One region of the Streptomyces sp. NPDC002884 genome, then DNA from elsewhere that is predicted to be linked to it. Evidence: riboswitches for the same ligand, from Rfam matches in the RefSeq annotation. Region 1 holds a riboswitch; each other region holds the start of a gene.
What was found. Region 1 has a riboswitch for cyclic di-AMP ahead of ABT070_RS16365 (M23 family metallopeptidase). Riboswitches for the same ligand answer to the same signal wherever they lie in the genome.
Positions count from the first base shown of each region.

Region 2: another riboswitch for cyclic di-AMP. It lies ahead of ABT070_RS18370 (M23 family metallopeptidase); the one in region 1 lies ahead of ABT070_RS16365 (M23 family metallopeptidase).
Region 3: another riboswitch for cyclic di-AMP. It lies ahead of ABT070_RS33560 (M23 family metallopeptidase); the one in region 1 lies ahead of ABT070_RS16365 (M23 family metallopeptidase).

Region 1 covers NZ_JBEOVB010000006.1:389,949-397,751, forward strand. Annotated here, with positions in the region: gene ABT070_RS16360 (alpha-galactosidase) at 1-1,986, shown strand, start outside; cyclic di-AMP (ydaO/yuaA leader) riboswitch at 2,283-2,450, shown strand; gene ABT070_RS16365 (M23 family metallopeptidase) at 2,455-3,420, shown strand; gene ABT070_RS16370 (rhamnogalacturonan lyase family protein) at 3,655-5,550, shown strand; gene ABT070_RS16375 (DUF6250 domain-containing protein) at 5,565-6,272, shown strand; gene ABT070_RS16380 (SGNH/GDSL hydrolase family protein) at 6,399-7,184, shown strand; gene ABT070_RS16385 (SIMPL domain-containing protein) at 7,350-7,803, shown strand, end outside.
Region 2 covers NZ_JBEOVB010000008.1:16,992-24,794, forward strand. Annotated here, with positions in the region: gene ABT070_RS18345 (NsdA family TPR-like regulatory protein) at 1-288, shown strand, start outside; gene lhgD (L-2-hydroxyglutarate dehydrogenase) at 371-1,588, shown strand; gene trmB (tRNA (guanosine(46)-N7)-methyltransferase TrmB) at 1,697-2,539, shown strand; gene ABT070_RS18360 (PrsW family intramembrane metalloprotease) at 2,643-4,160, shown strand; gene ABT070_RS18365 (aldo/keto reductase) at 4,177-5,121, opposite strand; gene ABT070_RS18370 (M23 family metallopeptidase) at 5,279-6,301, opposite strand; cyclic di-AMP (ydaO/yuaA leader) riboswitch at 6,311-6,477, opposite strand; tRNA gene ABT070_RS18375 (tRNA-Met) at 6,793-6,866, opposite strand; gene ABT070_RS18380 (dihydrofolate reductase family protein) at 6,938-7,803, opposite strand, start outside.
Region 3 covers NZ_JBEOVB010000024.1:122,951-130,753, forward strand. Annotated here, with positions in the region: gene ABT070_RS33540 (CobW family GTP-binding protein) at 1-488, shown strand, start outside; gene ABT070_RS33545 (DNA gyrase/topoisomerase IV subunit A) at 485-2,959, opposite strand; gene ABT070_RS33550 (M16 family metallopeptidase) at 3,230-4,579, shown strand; gene ABT070_RS33555 (M16 family metallopeptidase) at 4,576-5,964, shown strand; cyclic di-AMP (ydaO/yuaA leader) riboswitch at 6,167-6,334, shown strand; gene ABT070_RS33560 (M23 family metallopeptidase) at 6,350-7,105, shown strand; gene ABT070_RS33565 (GntR family transcriptional regulator) at 7,294-7,803, shown strand, end outside.

The DNA of each region.
Region 1 (7,803 bases):
GTCCACCTGCACTGGGGCCCGGGCATCGCGCTCGCGGACGCCGAGGCGCTCGCCGGTCTGCCGCCGTCGGAGCGCGGGGCGTCCTTCGAGTCCCCGCTCGACGGCCGGGAGGAGTACCCGGTCGAGGGCGGCCCCCGCTTCGTCCGGCCCGCCCTGTCCGTGCGCACCGACGAGCGACGCGGCACCGAGTGGTCCTACGAGGCCTTCGAGTCCGACGGCGACGAACTGCGGCTGCGGTTCCGGGACGCCGGGCTGACCGTCACCCTGCACTACCGGATGCGGGGCGATGTCGTCGAGCGCTGGACGACCCTGCGCAACGACGGCGAGCTGCCGCTGGAGCTGCTGCGCGCCGACTCCGCCACCTGGACCCTGCCCGAGCGCGACGACTGGCGGCTGTCGCAGCTGCACGGCCGCTGGGCCGCGGAGTCCCGGCTCACCCGGTCCCCCCTCACCTACGGGGAGCAGGTCATCGGCAGCCGCCGCGGCCACACCGGACACCAGCACCTGCCCTGGGTCGCCCTGGACACCGACGCGACCGAGGAGCGCGGCGAGGTCTACGGCTGCGCCCTCGGCTGGTCGGGTTCCTGGCGGATCGCCGTCGCCCAACTCCCGGACGCGCGCGTGCAGATCACCGGGGGCGCCGGGTACGACGACTCGGGTCTGCTGCGGCTGGCCGCGGGGGAGTCCTTCACCACACCCGTCTTCGCCGGCCTGTGGAGCGACGCCGGCTTCGGCGGGGCGAGCCGCACCTGGCACGCCTACCAGCGCGCGTACGTCGTCCCGGACGCCGAACAGGACCGGCCGGTGCTGTTCAACTCCTGGGAGGCCACCTACTTCGACATCTCCGAGGAGCAGCAGGGCGCGCTCGCCCGGCGGGCCGCCGCGATGGGCGTGGAGCTCTTCGTCGTCGACGACGGCTGGTTCGGCGCGCGCACCGGCGACCACGCCGGGCTCGGCGACTGGCAGCCCAACCCCGACCGGTTCCCCGGCGGGCTGAAGCCCCTCGCCGACTACGTGCACGGCCTCGGCATGCAGTTCGGCATCTGGGTCGAGCCCGAGATGGTCAACCCGGACAGCGAGCTGTACCGGGCCCACCCCGACTGGGTGCAGTTCCAATCGGGACGAAAGCGGACGGAGTTCCGCAATCAGCTCGTACTGAACCTCGCGCGCGAGGACGTCCAGGAGTACCTCTGGGAGCAGCTCCACGGGCTCCTCTCCAGCGCGCCCGTCGACTATGTGAAGTGGGACTTCAACCGCTGCTTCACCGATGCCGGCTGGCCGGAGGACCCCTATCCGCAGCGCCTCTGGGTCGACCACGTCCAGGCCCTGTACGCGCTCCTGGACCGGCTGCGGGCGGCTCACCCCGGGGTCGCCTTCGAGTCCTGTTCCGGCGGTGGCGGACGTATCGACCTCGGGATCATGAGCCGTACCGACCAGGTGTGGACCTCCGACAACACCGATCCGCTCGACCGGCTCGACATCCAGCACGGCTTCAGCCAGATCCACCCCGCCCGGGTCATGGCGGCCTGGGTCACCGACAGTCCCAACACCCAGCTCAACGGCCGGGTCAGCTCGCTGCGCTTCCGGTTCGTCAGTGCCATGGCCGGTGTGCTCGGCGTCGGCGGGGACCTCTCCGAGTGGAGCGAGGAAGAGCTCGCCGAGGCGCGCCGGTGGGTGGACCTCTACAAGGAGATCCGGCCGCTCGTGCAGCAGGGCGACCTCTACCGGCTGCGGCCCCCGACGGGCGGCCTGAGCGCCGTCCAGTATGTGCGCGGCGACGAGAGCGTCGTCCTCGCCTGGCTCCAGGCGCAGCGGTTCGGCGAGCCCGTTCCGGCGCTGCGGCTGCGTGGACTCGACCCGACAGCGGCGTACGAATGCCGCGAAACGGGCGAAGTCCACCGAGGGGCGGTGCTGCTGCACCACGGGCTGCGCACCGGACTGCGGGGCGACCTTGATGCGACGGTTATCCGACTGCGTCGCATCTGAGGTTTCTGTCCGAATTGGATCCTTCGTTCCAACTCGCTCTGGAATAAAGGAACCTGGAGAGCTGTCACGTGAGCAGCGTCATATCCGTGACCGTACGTCGTCCGTCATGTTCACGTAATTCGCATGCTTTTCAAGGGTGCTTGGCGGTAAAAGCACCCTCTGACTCACGGAGTGTGACGGGGGATTCGCACAGGGGATCAAGAGAAAGGCGTTGACCGCACAACCTCTGCTTGTCCCTGTGCGTCCCGGTCGCTTACGTTCCACACCAATCCGGACGGACGCCGAATCCTGCCACCGCCCGGAGTCCGCTCACTCACCCGTCTATGGCAGGAGCGGGGGACCCACAGGCACAACCGCCTGTTCCGGTCTCCGGAACAGGCTTCGGGGTTAAGCCGCGCCTCGGCGCGGCCGGGCATCTCCAGTCCGCACCCGACAGCTCACCTCGCAGGCGCCGGAGAGGAATTCGCCATGCCCGCGAAGGGTAAGCACCGCCGTCCGAAGACCCAGCGCTTCACTCGCTCCATCGCCGTCGCCGGAACCGGCGGCGCCGCGCTCGCCCTTCCGCTCATAGGTGCCGCCGGCGCTCACGCGGCCCCCGCGCAGTCCGTCGCCCAGTCGGCTTCCCAGGCCGTGCCGGAAAAGGCCGTGCAGTCCGTGCCGGTGGCGCAGAAGACGGTCACCTCCACGACGGCGAAGACCTACACGGTGCGGTCCGGCGACTATCTCTCGAAGATCGCCGACGACCAGAACGTCAGCGGCGGCTGGCAGAAGCTGTACCAGGACAACCGGCAGGCCGTCGGCGGCGACCCGTCGCTGATCCACCCCGGGCTGAAGCTCTCCATCGGCAAGAAGGCCGCGACCTCCGAGACCGGCGGCACCGGCTCGTCGTCCGGTTCCTCCTCGTCCTCTTCGTCCTCCTCTTCGAAGTCGAAGGCGTCCGGAACCAAGTCGTCGTCCTCTTCGTCCGGTTCGTCCTCCTCGAAGACGGTCACCCAGGCCGCCGAGAGCGGCACCGGTACGTCCAGCGGTTACACGCTGCCGGTGGCGGGCGCCACCGTCGGCACCGCCTACCACACGGCCGGCAGCATGTGGTCGAGCGGCTACCACACCGGCACCGACTTCGTCGTCCCGACCGGCACCTCCCTCAAGGCCGTGGGCGCGGGCACCGTCGTCTCCGCGGGCTGGGGCGGCGCGTACGGCAACCAGGTCGTCATCAAGCTCGCCGACGGCTACTACGCCCAGTACGCCCACCTGTCCCAGCTCTCCGTCTCGGCCGGCCAGACCGTGACCGGGGGCCAGCAGGTCGGCCTCTCCGGTGCGACCGGCAACGTGACCGGCCCGCACCTGCACTTCGAGATCCGCACCACGCCGGACTACGGCTCCGACGTGGACCCGATCGCCTATCTCCGCTCGCACGGCGTCTCGGTCGGCTGACCCCCTCCGACCTCGACGACCTCCCGCCTGACACGCGGCCGAAGGCCGGACCCCGATCCCCGGGTCCGGCCTTCGCCGTGTCCGGGCGGCGCCGGTGGGGGAGTTTGCGCGTTCATGATCGTTCCATTGCGTTCTTGTGGCAGCCCTTCGTGCACCGTCGACAGGTGGGACAGAGTGGGGACACAGTGATCCCCGTCAGTGAGCAAGCGCTTTCTACCGCTCCTCGGAGGTCCTGTGTCCGGCGTCGACCGACGCATCGTCATCAAGGGCGCCGCCACCGCGGCCGCCGTCACCGTCGCGGCCCTGCTGGCCGGGCTCGTCTCCGCGCCCGCCGGGCACGCCACCGCGGCCCCGCGCCGGATCGTCGAGAACCTCGACCGCGGCCTGGTCGCCACCCCCTCGGGAGAGGGGACCTTCCTCAGCTGGCGGCTGCTCGGCACCGAATACGCGCGGTACGGCGACGCCATCGCCTTCAACGTGTACAAGAACGGCCGCCGCCTGAACCGGGAGCCGATAAGGAAATCGACGACCTACCAGGACGACAGCCGGGGGACGGGGACGTACACCGTCCGCGCCGTCGTCGACGGGCACGTGCAGAAGCCGAGTGCGGCAGCCCTGCTCCTCACCGACGGCTACGCCGAGATCCCGCTGGCCGGCGCCGACGGCTACACCGTGCAGCACGCCTGGCCGGGTGACCTCGACGGCGACGGACGCTACGAGCTCGTCGTCAGCCGGCTGTCCGGGACCCGCGACCGGCCGGACCTGCTGGAGGCGTACACGCTCACCGGCGAGCGCCTGTGGCGCGTCGACCTCGGCCCCGGCTCCTACACCCAGGTCGGCGGGAACGGCGCCAACGACCCGGCGCCCGCCGCGATCAGCGGGTCCACGGCGATCGGCGGCTACCGCAACGACGACAACGTCACCGTCTACGACCTCGACTCCGACGGCCGTGCCGAGGTGCTGGCGCACACCGCCGCCGGGACCACCTTCGCCGACGGCGCCCAGGTCACCGCCGACTCGCCCGCGAACCAGTTCGTGTCGGTCATCGACGGGGCGACCGGCACCGAGCGGACCCGGCAGCCCGTCCCCGACGACTTCGTGGCCGACGGCCCCTCCGGCGGCCACTTCGGCGTCGCCTACCTCGACGGCGAACACCCCAGCCTGGTCACCAAGTCGGTCACCCGGGTCGGGGCCAAGCGCGGCGCGTTCCGGGTCCTCTTCCAGACCTGGGACTTCGACGGCACGGACCTCACCCGCCGTTGGAAGTACGTCGTGGACCCGACGACCGGCGCGACCAGCTTCCACCAGATCCGCACCGTCGACGTCGACGGGGACGGCAGGGACGAGATCGCCGACGGCAACTACGTCGTCAACAGCGACGGCACGCTGCGCTACGTCGTCGACGGGGCCATCCACGGCGACCGCTTCGACATCGCCGACCTCGACCCCGACCGGCCCGGCCTGGAGGGCTTCGCCATCCAGCAGTCCGAGCTGGGCGTCGTCTCCGCGTTCCCCTGGTACTACTACGACGCCGACACCGGCGAGCGGCTGGTGACCGGCTCGCACCCGACGAGCCCGGTGAGCGACGCCGACCTCGACACCGGCCGCGGGAACGCCGCGGACATCGACCCGGACCACCGCGGCTACGAGTACTGGACGTCCACCGCCGACGTGACCCGGCCCGGCGCGGGCGTCTTCAACGTCCAGGACGGCAAGGTCTCCACCACCACCCCCAGCGTCAACTTCCGTATCTGGTGGGACGGTGACAAGGCGTCAGAACTGCTCGACTTCACCCGCGTCGAGAAGTGGGACCCGGCGACCGAGAGCAGCGCCACGGTCTTCGACCCGGCCGGCGTCGTCTCCGGGGCCCGCAACGCCACCCCCTTCTACGGCGACCTCCTCGGCGACTGGCGCGAGGAGATCCTCGCCGAGACCTCCGACCACACCGCGCTGCGCCTCTACACCACCACCGCGCCGACCGGCACCCGCGTCTACACGCTCGCGCAGAACCCCGCGTACCGCCTCGGCTGGACCGTGCGCGGCTACCTCCAGTCCACGTACACCGACTACTACCTCGGCACCGAGACCCGCCGGGTCCCCGCGCCGCACCTCACCACCCCCGCCCACTGAAGGAGCCGACCGACATGACGACCACCCGCAGGGCATTCGGAGCCCTCGCCGCCGGCGCCGCGCTGGCCGCCCTCGCCCCGGCGGCCACCGCGAGCGCCCGCCCCCGGCACCGCCGCCTGATCGCCCACGACGACTTCCGTCACGGCCTGCGCCAGTGGGCCGTCGAACTGGAGAAGGGCGGAACGGTCACCGCCTCCCGCGGGACCCTGGAGGTCGACGTACCCGCCGGGGCGACGATCTGGTTCAAGCGGCCGCTCGAAGGGCCGTACGTCCTCGAGTACGTCGCCACGCCCGTCTCCGCGGGCGGGGTCAACGACCGCGTCTCCGACCTCAACAACTTCTGGAACGCCGTCGACGTCCGCTCCCCGGAGGATCTCTTCGCCACCCCGCGCGGCGGCGCTCTCGCCGAATACGACTACCTGAAGACGTATTACGTCGGCTACGGCGCCAACACCAACACCACGACCCGGCTGCGCCGCTACGTCGGCGAGGCGGGGGTGCGTCCCCTGATCTACGACTACACCGAGCCGCTGCTCGTCGCGAACGAGCCGAACCACGTCCGCATCGTCTCCGACGGGTCGGTCGTCCGCTGGTGGAACAACGGCCGGCTCGTCTTCGACCACACCGACCCGGAGCCCTACACGGGCGGGCACTTCGCCTTCCGGACCACCTGGAGCCATTTCCGGATCAACGACTTCCGGGCGTGGTCCCTTATTCCCTGATTGGCAAACTCTTTAAGGGTGTCTTATCTCACCGCACGTCAACCCCTTCCTACGATCGCGTAGGTCACATTCGAAGGTGAATGATGAACTGCTGTGGCAGACGATTCGAAGAGTGACGACAGATCAGTGATCGGGTCGTACGTGGCGGTGGGGGACAGCTTCACCGAGGGCGTCGGCGACCCAGGCCCCGACGGGGCGTTCGTCGGCTGGGCGGACCGCTTCGCGGTACTCCTCGCCGACCGGCGCCCCGAGGGCGACTTCAACTACACCAACCTCGCGGTCCGCGGGAAGCTGCTCGACCAGATCATGGAGGACCAACTCCCCAGGGCGGTGGAACTCGCCCCGGACCTGGTCTCCTTCTGCGCGGGCGGCAACGACATCCTCCGTCCCGGTACCGACCCGGACGAGGTCGCCGAGCGTTTCGAGCGCGCGATCTCGGCCCTGACCGCCGCAGCCGGCACCGTGCTGGTGACGACCGGCTTCGACACCCGTGGCATCCCCGTGCTCAAGCACCTGCGCGGCAAGATCGCCACCTACAACGGGCACGTCCGTGCCGTGGCCGACCGCTACGGCTGTCCGGTGCTCGACCTGTGGTCCCTGAAGTCCATCCAGGACCGCAGGGCCTGGGACGGCGACCGGCTCCACCTCTCCCCGGAGGGGCACACGCGCGTGGCGCTGCGCGGTGGGCAGGCCCTCGGCCTCGAGGTACCGGCCGACCCGGAGCAGCCGTGGCCGCTGCTCCCGCCGCGCGGCACCCTGGACGTGCGGCGCGACGACGTCCACTGGGCGCGCGAGTACCTGGTGCCGTGGATCGGACGCCGGCTGCGCGGGGAGTCCTCGGGCGACCACGTGACCGCCAAGGGCACGCTGTCGCCGGACGACATCAGGATGCGGATAGCGGCCGTGGCCTGAGGCACCGGGCGGGCGGGACGCGGCCGGCCGTGCACGACGCGCGTTCGGCCGCTCCACCAGTGAGGTGATCGCACGGGAGTGGTGCCCGGGCGGTGCCGGGCACGGGTGCTGGGATGACCGCACCCGCACCTGGCACCGCCCGACACCTCCAAGGACCGGTCCCGCATGCCCTCTCCCGGTACGCCCTTTCCCCGTACGCCCGTCGCCGCGGCCCTCGTCTCCCTGCTCGCCCTGGGCGTCACGGCACTCGCCGCGCCCACGGCGGCCGCGCTGCCCGCCCGGCCCGCTCACCCCGCCGCGACGGCCCGCCCGCTCGCCCCGGACAGCCCCGCCACCGTCACGGTGACCGGCGAGGGCAGCGCGAGCGCACCGCCCGACCTCGCGGTCGTCGGCGCCGGTGTCGAGGCCTCCGCCAAGACCTCGCAGTCCGCGCTGGACGCGCAGAACAGGGCGGCCGTCGCGCTGCTGGCAGCCGTCCGCGCCCAGGGCGTCGCCGACCGGGACATCCGAACGGAGAGCGTCTCCCTCGATGCCGTCTACGACCACACGGGCGGCACCGCCCGTCTGACGGGCTACCAGGCCGCGCAGTCCTTCTCCGTCAAGGTGCGTGAGGTGACGA
Region 2 (7,803 bases), on a different contig from region 1:
CAGGTGCGGAGGTTCACCGAGCAGGCGCTGTCGCAGCCGACGGAGGAGTTCGTGCGGTCGCACGGGCTGCGGCTCGTCGTCTCGGCGGTCGCCGAGCTGGAGTCGGGGAACCTCGACGCCGCCTGCGCGCAGGGCGTGCGGGCCGTGGAGGTGGCCGGGCGCATCTCCTCCGCCCGCACCACGGAGTACGTCAAGGATCTTCTGCATCGGCTGGAGCCCTACGGCGACGAACCCAGGGTGGTGGAACTGCGCGAGCGGGCCCGGCCCCTGCTGATGACTCCGGCGTAGGGCGGCAACACGCGACCGGCATGACGCCCGCCCCGGGTTTGAAGGCACTGTCAGTGGCGCAGTGCACTATCGAAGCCGGGAGGTGGTGCACGTGCCGAAGATCGCTTACGACTGTGATGTGCTCGTGGTCGGCGGGGGCATCGTCGGGCTGTCCACGGCGTATGCGATCACGCGTGCCGCGCCGGGTACGCGGGTCACGGTGCTGGAGAAGGAGCCGGGGGTGGCCCGGCACCAGACGGGGCGCAACAGCGGGGTCGTCCACAGCGGGATCTACTACCGGCCGGGATCGCTGAAGGCGCGGTACGCGGTGCGGGGCGCGGCGGAGATGACGAAGTTCTGCGCGGAGTACGGCATCGCCCACTCCGTCACCGGCAAACTGATCGTCGCCACGGACCGGGCGGAGCTGCCCCGGCTGCACGCGCTGGTGCAGCGCGGCCGGGAGAACGGGATTCCGGTGCGGGAACTGGGCGGCGCCCAGATCGCGGAGTACGAGCCCGAGGTCCGGGGCCTCGCCGCGATACGCGTGCGGACGACGGGGATCTGCGACTACACGGCCGTCGCACGGCAGCTGGGCCGGGCCTCCGGGGCGGACATCCGGTACGGCGCGCGGGTCGTGCGGATCGACCGGCGGCCGGAGCGCGGGGTGGCCGTGCTCACCGCGCGCGGGGACGTCGTACGGGGGCGGGTGCTGGTGAACTGCGCCGGGCTGTACTCCGACGAGGTGGCCCGGCTGACGGGGGACGAGCCCGAGGTGCGGATCGTGCCGTTCCGGGGCGAGTACTACGAGCTGGCGCGGCCGGAGCTGGTGCGCGGACTGGTGTATCCGGTGCCCGATCCGGCGTTCCCGTTCCTCGGCGTCCATCTGACCAGGGGGATCGACGGGGGCGTGCATGTCGGCCCCAATGCCGTGCCGGCGCTGGCCCGTGAGGGGTACGGCTGGGGCGTCGTACGGCCGCGCGAGGCGATGGCGACGGCGGCCTGGCCCGGGGTGTGGCGGCTGGGCCGCCGGCACTGGCGGTACGGGGTGGGGGAGCTGCGGCGGTCGGTGTCGAAGGGCGCCTTCGTGGACGCGGTGCGCCGGCTGCTGCCGGCGGTGGAGGAGGGGGACCTGGTGCGGGCGACGGCCGGAGTGCGGGCGCAGGCGGTACTGCGGGACGGCTCTCTGGTGGACGACTTCCTGATACGGGAGGGGCCACGGGCGGTCCATGTGCTGAACGCGCCCTCACCGGCGGCCACCGCCTCACTCCCGATCGGACGAGAGGTGGCGCGCCGGGCCCTGGGAGCACTGGCCGACGCGTGAGCGGTCGGAGCGGCGCCCGCACGGGCCGGCCGCACGGGGCCGGCCGTCCGGTGCCGGGCCCACGGGCGCGGCCGGCACCGGGAGCGGACCCGTAAAATCGACCCCACTGTGTCTGATTCCGTGAGTACCCCCGAAGTCCCCCAGCCCTTTCCCGGTGGCGAGCACCACCCGGGCGAGTCCGTTCGGCACACCCGGGCCAAGGGGGAGCCCCGGTTCCCCGACGGGCCCAAGGCCGATCCCGCCGGGTCGCACTTCGAGCGGCGGATCAGGAGTTTCCAGCCCCGGCGCAGCCGGGTGACGGCCGGGCAGGCGGACGCGTTGCAGCGGCTGTGGGCCAAGTGGGGACTCGACATCGACGGGCACTTCGTCGACCTCGCCGAGCTGTTCGGCGACGACCGTCCCGTCGTCCTGGAGATCGGCTTCGGCATGGGCGAGGCGACCGCGCAGATGGCGGCCGCCGACCCGGACACCGGCATCCTCGCGGTGGACGTGCACACGCCCGGCCAGGGAAATCTGCTCAACCTCGCCGACCGCACCGGGCTGACCAACGTCCGGGTGGCCAACGGTGACGCGATCATCCTGCTGCGCGAGATGCTGCCGGCGGACTCGCTCGACGGGCTGCGGGTCTACTTCCCCGACCCCTGGCCGAAGAAGCGGCACCACAAGCGGCGCCTCATCCAGCCCGAGTTCCTCGACCTGGCCGCGACGCGACTGAAACCGGGCGCGACCGTGCACTGCGCCACGGACTGGGAGCCGTACGCCGAACAGATGCTCGAGGTCCTGACCGCGCACCCCTGCTTCGAGAACACCCGGGCCGACGGCGGGTTCGCGCCCCGGCCCGAGTTCCGGCCGCTGACCCGTTTCGAGGGACAGGGGCTGGACAAGGGTCACGTCGTGAACGATCTGCTCTTCCGTCGCGTACAGCATCCCGTCCAGCCCGGGGATCGCTGACCGGCCCGAGGGTCGGTCAGGAGATCGACCAGGAGACCGACCAAGGAATCACCGAGCGACCTCCGTCTCCACCACAGTCCCCTCCCTCGTTAGGGTCGATGCCGTGGCCATCAGTCCTCCGTTTCCGCCCCGTCCGCCGCATCCCGGCGGCGCACCCGAGGACGGTGTGCTCCGGCACGCTCACTGGTGGCAACGCAGGTGGGTTCGGTACGGGGCCCTGATCACGCTGCTCACCCTGTCCGGCCTGGTCATCCTCGCGCTGGTGCGCGAACAGACCGGCACGGAAGGGTTCCTGGTCGGGCTCGGGCTCGCCGTGCTGCCCGTGCCGCTGCTGGTCGCCGCCTTCCGGTGGCTGGACCGGGTCGAGCCAGGACCTTGGCGGAACCTGGTCTTCGCCTTCGCCTGGGGCGCGTGCGCGGCGGCGCTGATAGCCATCATCGCCAACAGTTTCGCGACCCGGTGGATAGCCACCGCGACCGCCGACCCGTCCGGCGCGGACACCCTCGGGGCGACCGTCATAGCGCCGATCGTCGAGGAGTCCGCGAAGGCCGCCGCCGTCCTGCTGGTGTTCCTCTTCCGCAGGCGGGACTTCACCGGGATCGTCGACGGCGTGGTCATAGCCGGGGTCACCGCGACCGGCTTCGCCTTCACCGAGAACATCCTCTACCTCGGCACGGCCTTCGGCACCGACCAGCTCACCGGCGACACCGGCATCGCCTCCGTCACCGCCGCGACCTTCTTCGTCCGCGTGATCATGTCGCCGTTCGCGCACCCCCTGTTCACCGTCCTGACCGGCATCGGCTTCGGGTTCGCCGCGCTCTCCGGCGAGCGCCAGCACCTGCGGCGCGTGCTGGTCCCGCTGTGCGGGCTGCTCCTCGCGATGGGGATGCACGCCCTGTGGAACGGCTCCTCGTCGTTCGGCGAGTTCGGGTTCTTCGCGGTGTACGCGGCGTTCATGGTGCCCGCGTTCGGGCTGCTGACCTGGCTGGTGGTGTGGACGCGGCAGCGCGAGCTGCGCACCGTGCGCGAGGAACTGCCCGCCTACGCGGCCGCCGGCTGGCTCACCCCGGCCGAGCCGTTCGCGCTCGGCTCGATGCGGGCCCGGCGGCTGGCCCGGGAGTACGCCGGCCGCCACCTCGGCAAGCCGGCGGCGCGGGAGGTGGCACGGTACGAGGCGTACGCGACCTCCCTCGCCTTCCTGCGGCACCGCGGCCGGCAGGGCCGGGCCCGCGCCGACTTCCTCGTACGCGAGCGGGAGTTGCTCAACGAACTGTGGAGGCGCAAGGACGTCGCCCGGCCGGCGCTGGACCACGCGGCCCGGGCGACGGCCCCGCCGGTACGGGTGGCCGTGCTGCCCTGGCCGGTGTACGGGGGGTACGGGTACGGCCGGGGTCCGGCCCACGGCCAGGGCCGCACCGCCGGATTCGGGCAACCGGCGGCGCCGGTGTACGGAGCCCCGCCGGTCCACGGAACTCCGCCGGGGCCGTCGTACGGATACGGGTTCGGCTACGGGTACCCGGCAGCACACGGCCCCGCGAACGGCCCCGCGAACGGCCCCGGGAGCGGCCCCGGGAGCGGGTATCCGGCAGGGCCGTACCCCGCCCCCCACCCGCACCAGTAGGCGAGGCCGCGGCAGGTCAGGCCGAGGCCCGGGTCAGCCGGGTGATCTCCTCCGCCGTCAGCTCCAGCCGCGCCACCTCCAGCAGCGCCGGCAGCTGCTCGACCGTCCGCGCGGAGGCGATCGGCGCGGCCACAGTCGGCTGCGCCGCGAGCCACGCCAGGGCGACCGTGGGGATCTCGGCGCCGTGGGCCTGGGCGATCTCGTCCAGGGCGGTGAGGACGTTGCGGCCCCGCTCCGTGTCGAGATGCTTGGCCGCGCCGGCCGCACGGGCGCTCTGCACGGTCGTACCGGGCCGGTACTTGCCGGTGAGGAAGCCGGCGGCGAGCGCGAAGTACGGGACGGCCGCGAGTCCGAAGCGGGCGGCGAGGTCCTGGAGGCCGCCCTCGTAGGTGTCGCGGGAGACCAGGTTGTAGTGGGGCTGGAGGGCGACGTACCGGGCCAGGCCCTCGCGGTCGGAGAACTCCAGGGACTCCCGGAGCCGCTCGGGCGAGATGTTGGAGGCGGCGATGTGCCGCACCTTGCCCGCCCGCACCAGCTCGTCGAGCGCGCCGATGATCTCCTCGACGGGCACCTCGGGCTTGTCGAAGTGCGTGTAGTAGAGGTCGATGCGGTCGGTGCCCAGACGGCGGAGCGAGGCGTCGGCGGCGGCCTTGATGTTGTCGGCGGTCAGACCGGGGAACTCGGGGTGCTGGCTCACCTTGGTGGCGATCACGAGGTCGTCGCGGTTGCCCCGGGCCTTCACCCACCTGCCGATGACGGTCTCGGACTCACCGCCGCTGTTGCCCTCGATCCACGCCGTGTAGGAGTCGGCGGTGTCGACGAAGTTGCCGCCCGCGGCCGCGTAGGCGTCGAGCACGGCGAAGGAGGCCGTCTCGTCGGCGGTCCAGCCGAAGACGTTGCCGCCGAGGGAGAGCGGGAAGACCTCGAGGTCGGAGGAGCCGAGCTTGCGAAGAGAAGTCATGCTTCGTCTCAACGGACGCCGACGGCCCGCCCATTCCGGGCGTGACACGAAGAACATGTGAACGGCGCCTGTGGACGGCACGGAACGGCGGCAGCCCCGACGCGGAGGGCGTCGGGGCTGCCGGGGTGGATCAGGGTGTCCGCGGGAGAGGAACCGCTCAGGGGTTGAGGCCCTTGCCGCGCAGCCAGGCCGCGGGGTCGATGCCGTCGGCGCTGCCGTTCGGATGGACCTCGAGGTGGAGGTGGGCTCCGGTGACGTTGCCGGTCGCGCCCACGCGGCCGATCACATCACCGGTGGCGACCTTCTGGCCGACACTGACGCTGATCGACGACTGGTGGCAGAACCACAGCTCGGTGCCGTCGTCCAGGGTCAGGATGGTGCGGTAGCCGTAGGAACCGGCCCAGCCGGCCTCGGTGATGGTGCCGCTGTGGACGGCCTTGATGAGCGTGCCCGTCGGCGCGGCGAAGTCCAGACCCGTGTGGTAGCCGGAGGACCAGAGGGAACCGGCCTGGCCGAAGGTCGAGGTGATGGTGTACGAGGAGGTCGGCAGCGTGTACTGCTTGGCCAGCTCGGCCAGGCGCGCGGCCTCGGCCTTCGCGGCGGCTTCCTCGGCGGCCTTCTTCTTGGCGGCGGCGGCCTTGGCCTCCGCCTCCTTCTCGGCCTTGGCGGCGGCGTCGGACTCGGCCTTGGCCGCCGCGGCGAGCGCCTTGACCTCGACCTGCGACTGCTGCGACTCGGCCTGCGCCATGATCCGGCTGCGGAGCGCCTCGCCGGCGTCGGCGGTGCTCTCCTCGGTGTCCACGGCGGCTTCGGAACCGAAGCTGGCGAGGGCCGGGGCGGCTTCCGGGGCGGGCTCGTCGTCGGAGATGAGCGAACCCACGTTGGGCAGGTCCGGCATCGAGATGGAGACCGGCGCCTTGCCGGTGTTGGCGCTGGCCATGCCGCCCGCGCTGACGGCGGCTATGACGCCGACGCCGAGGACGGTGGAGCTGCGGGCGAATCCGCCGCCGCGCTGCTTGGCGACGCGGTGCTTGCCGCGTACCGGGCGAGTGGACTCCGCGGTGGGGTTCCACTCCTCCCAAGGGCCCTCGTCGGTGCGGTAGTCGCCGTAGCCGAAGGTCTCGGTGGACCGCTGGCTGGGCGCGTAAGGGGCCTCGGGGGCAGGCGGGTTGGACGCCACGCGGGCGCACTCCTTTCCTTCCGTCGCCTACCGGGTTAGCTGACGGGTTCGGAGCGGGAAGGTCTCCTACGCGCGTATACCGGTCGTGGACTCTGCGAGTTCACGACGGCTTCCGCGTGATTCACCCCAAGGTGGTGGTTCCCCGGTTCCCTTGCGGGATTCGGCACGTGCCGCACGGAGCCGACTCTGGTGCCGGCTGGGACGACCGCGCTGCGTTATCGAACGTTAATAGACCCGGGGGTGGGTTTCCAAGCTGTTCCTCTTGATCAACAACATTTCTGGCCTGGACTTTTGGGCCAGCAGCGGTGAAAAACGGGCGAGTTGACCGCGCTTCGACATGCCCCGGAAACGCTTCATCAGTCACAGGAGTTTTGATGGTGACTCAGTCGTTATGCGCAGGGCGGTCATCCGGTCACCAGGAGTGAGGGAGGGAGGTCGACATAAACGCCGAAGGCCGGAACCCTTTCGGATTCCGGCCTTCGGTTCATCAGTAGCGGGGACAGGATTTGAACCTGCGACCTCTGGGTTATGAGCCCAGCGAGCTACCGAGCTGCTCCACCCCGCGGCGATGAATGCAACTGTACGCCATCAGCGGGGCGGAAAGCACATCGGTTGATCCACGGGGCCCCGGCGGCCTCAGAGGAGGTGGCGGTTCGGCTCCTTCGCCCGCTCCTCGTAATCCGGGAGCACGAGGACGTCGACGCCCTGGGCCGTCAGCAGACCGGTCCCGTCCGCCTCCGTGACGAAGGTGTCCGGCTCCCGCCAGGCCGTGACCACCCTGCGCACCCCGGCGTCGAGGATGAGGCGGGCGCAGGGGGCCGGGCGGGAGGAGCGGCGGGCGCACGGTTCGAGGCTGCTGTAGACGGTGGCCGCGGACAGCCGGGGGTCGGCGGGGTCGAGCTTCGCGAGGGCGGCCTCCTCGGCGTGCACGACCGGGTCGCCGGCCTCGCGGGAGTGGCCGCGGGCCAGCTCCGTGCCGTCGGCGGCCACGATCACCGCGCCGACGCTGAAGGCGGTCTCCGACGGCGGACAGTCGGCCGCGAGTTCGCAGGCGAGGGCCAGCCAGTGCCGGTCGGCCGCGACGGGCAGCGGTCCGGCGCCGGGGGCGGTGGGCTCGTAGCGGTTCAGGACGACGTCCTCGATGCGCCGGCTCTCCACCAGGCGCAGGCGTCCGCCCTGGTAGCCGCCGGGTCCGAAGAGGCGGGGCGCGGCCGGGTCGCCCACGAACAGCGGGGCGAGGACCAGCTGGAGTTCGTCGGCGAGGCCCTGTCGGAGCAGCTGGGTGTGGATCTTCCCGCCGCCCTCGACCATGAGGCGCCGCACCCCGCGCTCGTCGTGGAGGTGTTCGAGGAGACGGCGCCAGTCCAGTTCGGGCCCGAGCGGGACGGCGTCCGCCTCGATGCCGAGCGCGCGGACCCGTTCGGCGCCCTTGTCCGTCGTGTACACGACCTTCTCGCCGCCCGTGTGCCAGAAGTTCGCCGCCGGGTCGAGGTCGCCGGAAC
Region 3 (7,803 bases), on a different contig from region 1:
TCGACCCCGAGTTCCTCTTCGACTGCCGCCCGGGCGAGGAACGTGTCGGGCAGCTCTCCTTCGACGACCTGCACGACCACTCCGGAGACGATCACGCGGACCACCTCCACAGCTCGTACGACAGCCTCTCCTTCACCTCCGAAGTGCCCCTCGAACCCCGCCGGTTCATGGAGTTCCTCGACAGCCGGCCCGAGGGGCTGTACCGGGTCAAGGGGTATGCCGACTTCGGTCCGCACGACGGGGCCAACCGGTACGCCGTGCACGCCGTCGGGCGCTTTCTCCGCTTCTACCCGGAGCCCTGGCCGGCCGCCGACGCCCGCCTGACCCAGCTCGTCCTCATCGGCTCCGGCATCGACACCGCCGCCCTCGGCAAGGAACTCGAGGCGTGCAAGAACGACGCCCCACATGCCGACGAGCACGGCATGTGGGGCGTCCTGCGCTATGTACGCGCTCCCGACGACGAGGCCTTCCAGGAGGCCGAGGCCTAGACCGGCCCCGCCACCACCGAGACCGTCTTCGTCAGGGACACCCCCGAGCCGTCACGGCGCGGGTCCATCTCCGGCAGCTCGGCCGGCAGGCCGTTCTTCTGCGCGGCCTTGGCGGGCACGGGGCCCGCCCACGCCAGCGACAGGCAGTCCTCGCCCTTCAGGAACCGCTGGCAGCGCACACCGCCCGTGGCGCGGCCCTTGCGCGGGTACTGGTCGAAGGGGGTCACCTTGGCGGTCGTCTGGACGGAGTCGTCCAGGGTTCCGCGCGAGCCCGCGATCGTGAAGACCACCGCGTCCACCGCGGGGTCGACGGCCGTGAACGAGATCACCTTCGCGCCCTCGGTGAGCTTGATGCCCGCCATACCGCCCGCCGCGCGGCCCTGCGGACGCACCTGCGAGGCCTGATAGCGCAGCAGCTGGGCGTCGTCGGCGATGAAGACCAGATCCTCCTCGCCGGTGCGCAGTTCGACGGCACCGACGATCCGGTCGCCGTCCCGGAGGGTGATGACCTCCAGCTCGTCCTTGTTGGTCGGGTAGTCGGGCACGACCCGCTTGACGACGCCCTGCGCCGTGCCGATGGCCAGGCCCGGGGACGACTCGTCGAGTGTGGTCAGGCAGATCACCGTCTCGTCGCCCTCCAGGGAGACGAACTCCGCCAGCGGGGCACCACCCGAGAGGTTCGGCGCCGCGGCCGTGTCCGGGAGCTGGGGCAGGTCGACGACGTTGATCCGCAGCAGACGGCCCGAGGAGGTGACCGCGCCGATCTCCCCGCGCGCGGTGGCCTGCACCGCCGAGACGATCACGTCGTGCTTGGTGCGCTTGCCGCCTCCGTCCTCGGTGTCCTCGGCGTCCTGCGCGAAGGGCTCGCCGTTCGCCGTGCGGGCCAGCAGGCCCGTGGAGGACAGCAGGACACGGCACGGGTCGTCCGCGACCTGGAGGGGCACGGCGGTGGCCGTCGTACCCGACGACTCCAGCAGGACCGTACGGCGTTCGGTGCCGAACTTCTTCGCCACCGAGGCCAGTTCGGCCGAGACCAGCTTGCGCAGCTCCGCGTCCGAGTCCAGGATCCGGGTCAGCTCGGCGATCTCCTCGTTGAGCCGCTCCTTCTCCGCCTCCAGCTCGATGCGGTCGAACCTGGTGAGCCGGCGCAACGGGGTGTCCAGGATGTACTGGGTCTGGATCTCCGACAGCGAGAAGCGCTCCATCAGGCGCTGCTTCGCTTCCGCGCTGTTGTCGCTGGAGCGGATCAGGCGGATGACCTCGTCGATGTCGACGAGCGCCGTCAGCAGGCCGTCCACCAGGTGCAGCCGGTCACGGCGCTTGGTGCGGCGGAACTCGCTGCGGCGGCGCACCACGGTGAAGCGGTGGTCGAGGTAGACCTCCAGGAGCTCCTTGAGGCCCAGCGTGAGCGGCTGACCGTCGACCAGCGCCACGTTGTTGATGCCGAAGGACTCCTCCATCGGGGTCAGCTTGTACAGCTGCTCCAGGACGGCCTCCGGCACGAAGCCGTTCTTGATCTCGATGACCAGGCGCAGACCGTGCGCGCGGTCGGTGAGGTCCTTGACGTCGGCGATGCCCTGGATCTTCTTCGAGCCGACCAGGTCCTTGATCTTGGCGATGACCTTCTCGGGCCCGACGGTGAAGGGCAGTTCGGTGATGACCAGACCCTTGCGGCGGGCCGTGACGGTCTCCACCGACACCGTGGCGCGGATCTTGAACGTGCCGCGGCCGTTCTCGTAGGCGTCCCGGATGCCGGAGAGGCCGACGATCCGGCCGCCGGTGGGCAGGTCGGGGCCCGGGACGTACTTCATCAGGGCGTCCAGGTCCGCGGCGGGATAGCGGATCAGATGGCGGGCGGCGGCGATGACCTCGCCCAGATTGTGCGGCGGCATGTTCGTGGCCATGCCGACCGCGATCCCGGACGCGCCGTTGACCAGGAGGTTCGGGAAGGCGGCGGGCAGCGCGACCGGCTCCTGCTCCTGGCCGTCGTAGTTGGGGGTGAAGTCGACGGTGTCCTCGTCGATCGACTCCGTCATCAGACTCGTCGCCGCGGCCTGCCGGCACTCGGTGTACCGCATGGCGGCCGGCGGGTCGTCGTTCCCCAGCGAGCCGAAGTTGCCGTGGCCGTCGACCAGGGGCAGCCGCATGGAGAAGGGCTGGGCCATCCGCACCAGCGCGTCGTAGATCGACGCGTCGCCGTGCGGGTGCAGTTTGCCCATGACCTCGCCGACGACCCGGGCGCACTTCACATAGCCGCGCTCCGGGCGCAGGCCCATCTCGTTCATCTGGTAGACGATGCGGCGGTGCACCGGCTTGAGGCCGTCACGGGCGTCCGGCAGGGCGCGGGAGTAGATGACCGAGTACGCGTACTCGAGAAAGGAGCCCTGCATCTCGTCGACGACGTCGATGTCGAGGATCCGCTCCTCGTACGAGTCGTCGGGCGGCGGGGTCTTCGTGCTGCGGCGGGCCATCGCTGCCGGCTCCTTGCTGGGGCGTGATACGGGATCTGACGCGGACCATTGTGGACCGTGGCACTGACAGCGCGGGCGAGGACCCGGCGTCGGCCGTCCGGCCCGAACGCAGAGGCATCTCCTCCACGGCTGCCCGCAGGCTACGCGATCTCGCTCTCGGCGTATGTCGCCCGGGAACTTCGCGGACCGTCCGCACGCTTGCATACAGTGGCAGGACCGGCAGGAAAACCGCGGTTTCGACGACCGCGTCCGCGATCGGAAGGGACGTACATGCCCATGGGTCACACGGCCACAGCCCAGGCAGGCTCCGGGGGCCTGACAGCGACCGAGCACCGTCTGGCCAACGGCCTGCGCGTGGTGCTCTCGGAGGACCACCTGACCCCCGTCGCAGCGGTGTGCCTCTGGTACGACGTCGGTTCACGCCACGAAGTCAAGGGGCGTACCGGTCTTGCTCACCTTTTCGAGCACCTGATGTTCCAGGGATCGGGCCAGGTCAAGGGCAACGGCCACTTCGAGCTGGTCCAGGGGGCCGGCGGCTCGCTCAACGGCACCACCAGCTTCGAGCGCACGAACTACTTCGAGACCATGCCCACCCACCAGCTGGAGCTCGCCCTCTGGCTGGAGGCCGACCGCATGGGCTCGCTGCTCACCGCGCTGGACGACGAGTCGATGGAGAACCAGCGCGACGTCGTCAAGAACGAGCGCCGCCAGCGCTACGACAACGTCCCCTACGGGACGGCCTTCGAGAAGCTGACCGCCCTCGCCTACCCGGACGGCCACCCCTACCACCACACGCCGATCGGCTCGATGGCCGACCTGGACGCGGCGACCCTGGAGGACGCGCGCGCGTTCTTCCGCACGTACTACGCGCCCAACAACGCGGTCCTCTCCGTGGTCGGCGACATCGACCCGGAGCAGACCCTCGCCTGGGTCGAGAAGTACTTCGGCTCGATCCCCGGCCACGACGGCAAGCCCGCGCCCCGTGACGGCGGGCTGCCCGAGGTCATCGGCGAGCAGCTGCGCGAGATCGTCGAGGAGGAGGTGCCGGCCCGCGCGCTGATGGCCGCCTACCGGCTGCCCGAGGACGGCACGCGCGCGTGCGACGCCGCCGACCTGGCGCTCACCGTCCTCGGCGGCGGCGAGTCCTCCCGCCTCTACAACCGGCTGGTCCGCCGCGACCGTACGGCCGTCGCGGCCGGCTTCGGCCTGCTGCGGCTCGCCGGAGCGCCCTCCCTGGGCTGGCTGGACGTGAAGACGTCCGGCGACGTCGAGGTGCCCGTCATCGAGGCCGCCATCGACGAGGAGCTCGCCCGGTTCGCCGCGGAGGGCCCCACGGCCGAGGAAATGGAGCGGGCCCAGGCGCAGTTGGAGCGCGAGTGGCTCGACCGGCTCGGCACGGTCGCCGGCCGCGCCGACGAACTGTGCCGGTTCGCCGTGCTGTTCGGAGACCCGCAGCTCGCCCTCACCGCCGTCCAGCGCGTGCTGGACGTGACGCCGGAGGAGGTGCAGGAGATCGCCAAGGCCCGCCTGCGCCCCGACAACCGCGCGGTGCTCGTCTACGAGCCGACCGCCGCCGAAGCCCCCGCCGACCAGGACGAGAACGAGGAGGCGGCCCGGTGACCGAGCTCGCCACGATGGACTTCCACCCCCAGCCCCGGGCGGGCGAGGCCAAGCCGTGGGCGTTCCCGGCGCCCGAGCGCACCGCGCTGGCCAACGGCCTGACCGTGCTGCACTGCCACCGTCCCGGCCAGCAGGTCGTCGCCGTCGAGATCCTCCTCGACGCACCCCTGGACGCCGAACCGGCCGACCTCGACGGCGTCGCCACGATCATGGCGCGCGCCTTCTCCGAGGGCACCGACAAGCACTCCGCCGAGGAGTTCGCGGCCGAACTGGAGCGCTCCGGCGCCACCCTGGACGCGCACGCCGATCACCCCGGCGTCCGGCTGAGCCTCGAAGTACCGGCCTCACGCCTGCCCAAGGGCCTCGGTCTGCTCGCCGACGCCCTCAGGGCCCCCGCGTTCGCCGACAGCGAGGTCGAGCGCCTCGTCCGCAACCGCCTGGACGAGATCCCGCACGAGCTGGCCAACCCGTCCCGGCGCGCCGCCAAGGAGCTCTCCAAGGAGCTGTTCCCGGCCACCGCGCGGATGTCGCGCCCGCGCCAGGGCACCGCGGAGACGGTCGAGAAGATCGACTCCGCCGCCGTACGCGCCTTCTACGAGAAGCACGTCCGTCCCGCCACGGCCACCGCCGTGGTCGTCGGCGACCTCACCGGCGTCGACCTGGAGGCGCTCCTCGGCGACACCCTGGGCGCCTGGACGGGCTCCTCGGCCCAGCCGCGGCCCGTGCCGCCGGTGACCGCCGACGACACCGGCAGGGTCGTCATCGTGGACCGTCCCGGCGCCGTCCAGACCCAGTTGCTGATCGGCCGGATCGGCGCCGACCGGCACGACCGTGTGTGGCCCGCGCAGGTGCTCGGCACGTACTGCCTCGGTGGCACGCTCACCTCCCGGCTGGACCGTGTCCTGCGCGAGGAGAAGGGCTACACCTACGGTGTCCGCGCGTTCGGGCAGGTCCTGCGGTCCGCTCCGGACGGCTCGGGCGCCGCGATGCTCGCCATCAGCGGTTCCATCGACACCCCGAACACCGGTCCCGCTCTGGACGACCTGTGGAAGGTGCTGCGCACTCTCGCCGCGGAGGGGCTGACCGACGCCGAGCGCGACATCGCCGTGCAGAACCTGGTCGGTGTGGCGCCGCTCAAGTTCGAGACCGCCGCGGCCGTCGCCGGCACGCTGGCCGACCAGGTCGAGCAGCACCTGCCCGACGACTTCCAGGCCACGCTGTACCAGCAGCTCGCGGCGACCGGCACGGTGGAGGCCACTGCGGCGGCCGTGAACGCCTTCCCGGTGGACCGGCTGGTGACCGTCCTCGTGGGTGACGCGGCCCAGATCAAGGAGCCGGTCGAGGCCCTCGGCATCGGCGAGGTGAAGGTCGTGTCCGCGGAGTAGGTCCCGGCAACGGCGCACGCGTGCGGGGGCCCTGGTCGACGAAAGCGTCACCAGGGCCTCCGTATGTCCGAATTGATGCGGAGGTTGCCCGTCTGCCCTGTGGGATGCGCTACAAAAACCGGGATCCGTTTGAGGATTGAAACCCGCGCCGCTTAGCGTCATCCGGGCTGTTCGTCACGCAGTGCGCCGCAGCCGCGGCACCGGACAGTCATCGCCGAGTCCCCGTACGGCGCGAGCCAGGGGAGCCGGGGACCCACTAGTGAAGTCCCTGGGGTGAATCGGACGCCCGCGCCTGAACGCGAGGGGGTCCGTAGGAGACCTTCCTGCTCCGAACCCGTCAGCTAACCCGGTAGGCGAGAAGGAAGGAAAGGACACCCCCGACTTCATGGCGTTCACCTGCGCCCCCGGTAAGCACCGCAAGCCCGGCCGGATGCAGCGCAGCAGCGTTCGCGCGGCGGGCATCGCGGCGCTCACCACCACCGGTGTCATGGCCACCGTCGCCTCCACTCCGGCCTTCGCCGCCGAGCCCACCCCTGAGCAGACCGGGCTGATCCCCGTCGTCACCGCCGGCGAGTCCGCCGCCGAGTCCGTCGCGGAGCAGGTCGACGACCAGGTCGCCCGGCAGAAGCAGGCCGCCTTCGAGGAGGCCGCCCGTCAGGCCGCCGCCAAGAAGGCCGTGGAGGAGCGCGAGGCACGCGTGCGTGCCGCCCGTGAGGCCGAGCGCAAGCTCCTCAACACGTTCGTGCTGCCGATCACCGGTTCCTACGTCTCCACCGGCTACCAGGCCAGCAGCTCGCTGTGGTCCTCCGGCAGCCACACCGGCATCGACTTCCACGCCGCCAGCGGCACCTCCGTGCACGCGGTCGGCTCCGGCACCGTGGTCGAGGCCGGCTGGGGCGGGTCCTACGGCAACCAGATCGTGATCAAGATGCACGACGGGACGTACACCCAGTACGGTCACCTGTCGTCCCTCGCGGTGTCGGTGGGCCAGACGGTCACCCCGGGCGAGCGGATCGGCCTGTCCGGCGCCACCGGCAACGTCACCGGCCCGCATCTGCACTTCGAGGCCCGCACCACCGCGGAGTACGGCTCGGACATCGACCCGGTCGCCTACCTCCGCAACCACGGCGTGAACGTCTGACGACCCACGGCGACAGATCGTCCTGCCCCGGCCCTTGCGGCCGGGGCTTTCGCCGTTTTCGAGGTCCTGCTGTCCAAAAAATATCCCTGGATTCCGGCCCGCCATCGGAAATTCCCGCTCATTGCAATAGAGTCACGGAACACACGTCAATCGTCGACGTTTCACGGGGATTAAGGCGGAGGTCCGTCATGCGTATTCCGGCGCACTCGGTGTGCACGGCCATTCGGGACGACATCGTCGCGGGTGTCTACGAGCGCGGCAGCCGCCTCACCGAGGAACTCCTCGCCCGCCGCTACGGCGTTTCCCGCGTCCCGGTCCGCGAGGCGCTGCGCACGCTGGAGGCCGAGGGCTTCGTCGTCACGCGGCGGCACGCGGGCGCGTGCGTCGCGGAGCCGACCGAGCAGGAGGCGGCGGACCTGCTGGAGATGCGCATGCTCCTGGAGCCGCTCGGCGCCTCCCGGGCCGCCCAGCGCCGCACCGAGGCCCATCTGAAGGTGCTGCGCGGACTCGTCCGGCTGGGCCAGGAGCGGGCCAGACGGGGCAACAGCGAGGATCTGCGCTCCCTGGGCGGCTGGTTCCACGAGACCCTCGCGCAGTCGTCCGGAAGCCATGCCCTGACGTCGATGCTCACGCAGCTCCGCCACAAGATCGCCTGGATGTACGCGGTGGAGGCGCCGGCCAACCCCGTGGAGTCCTGG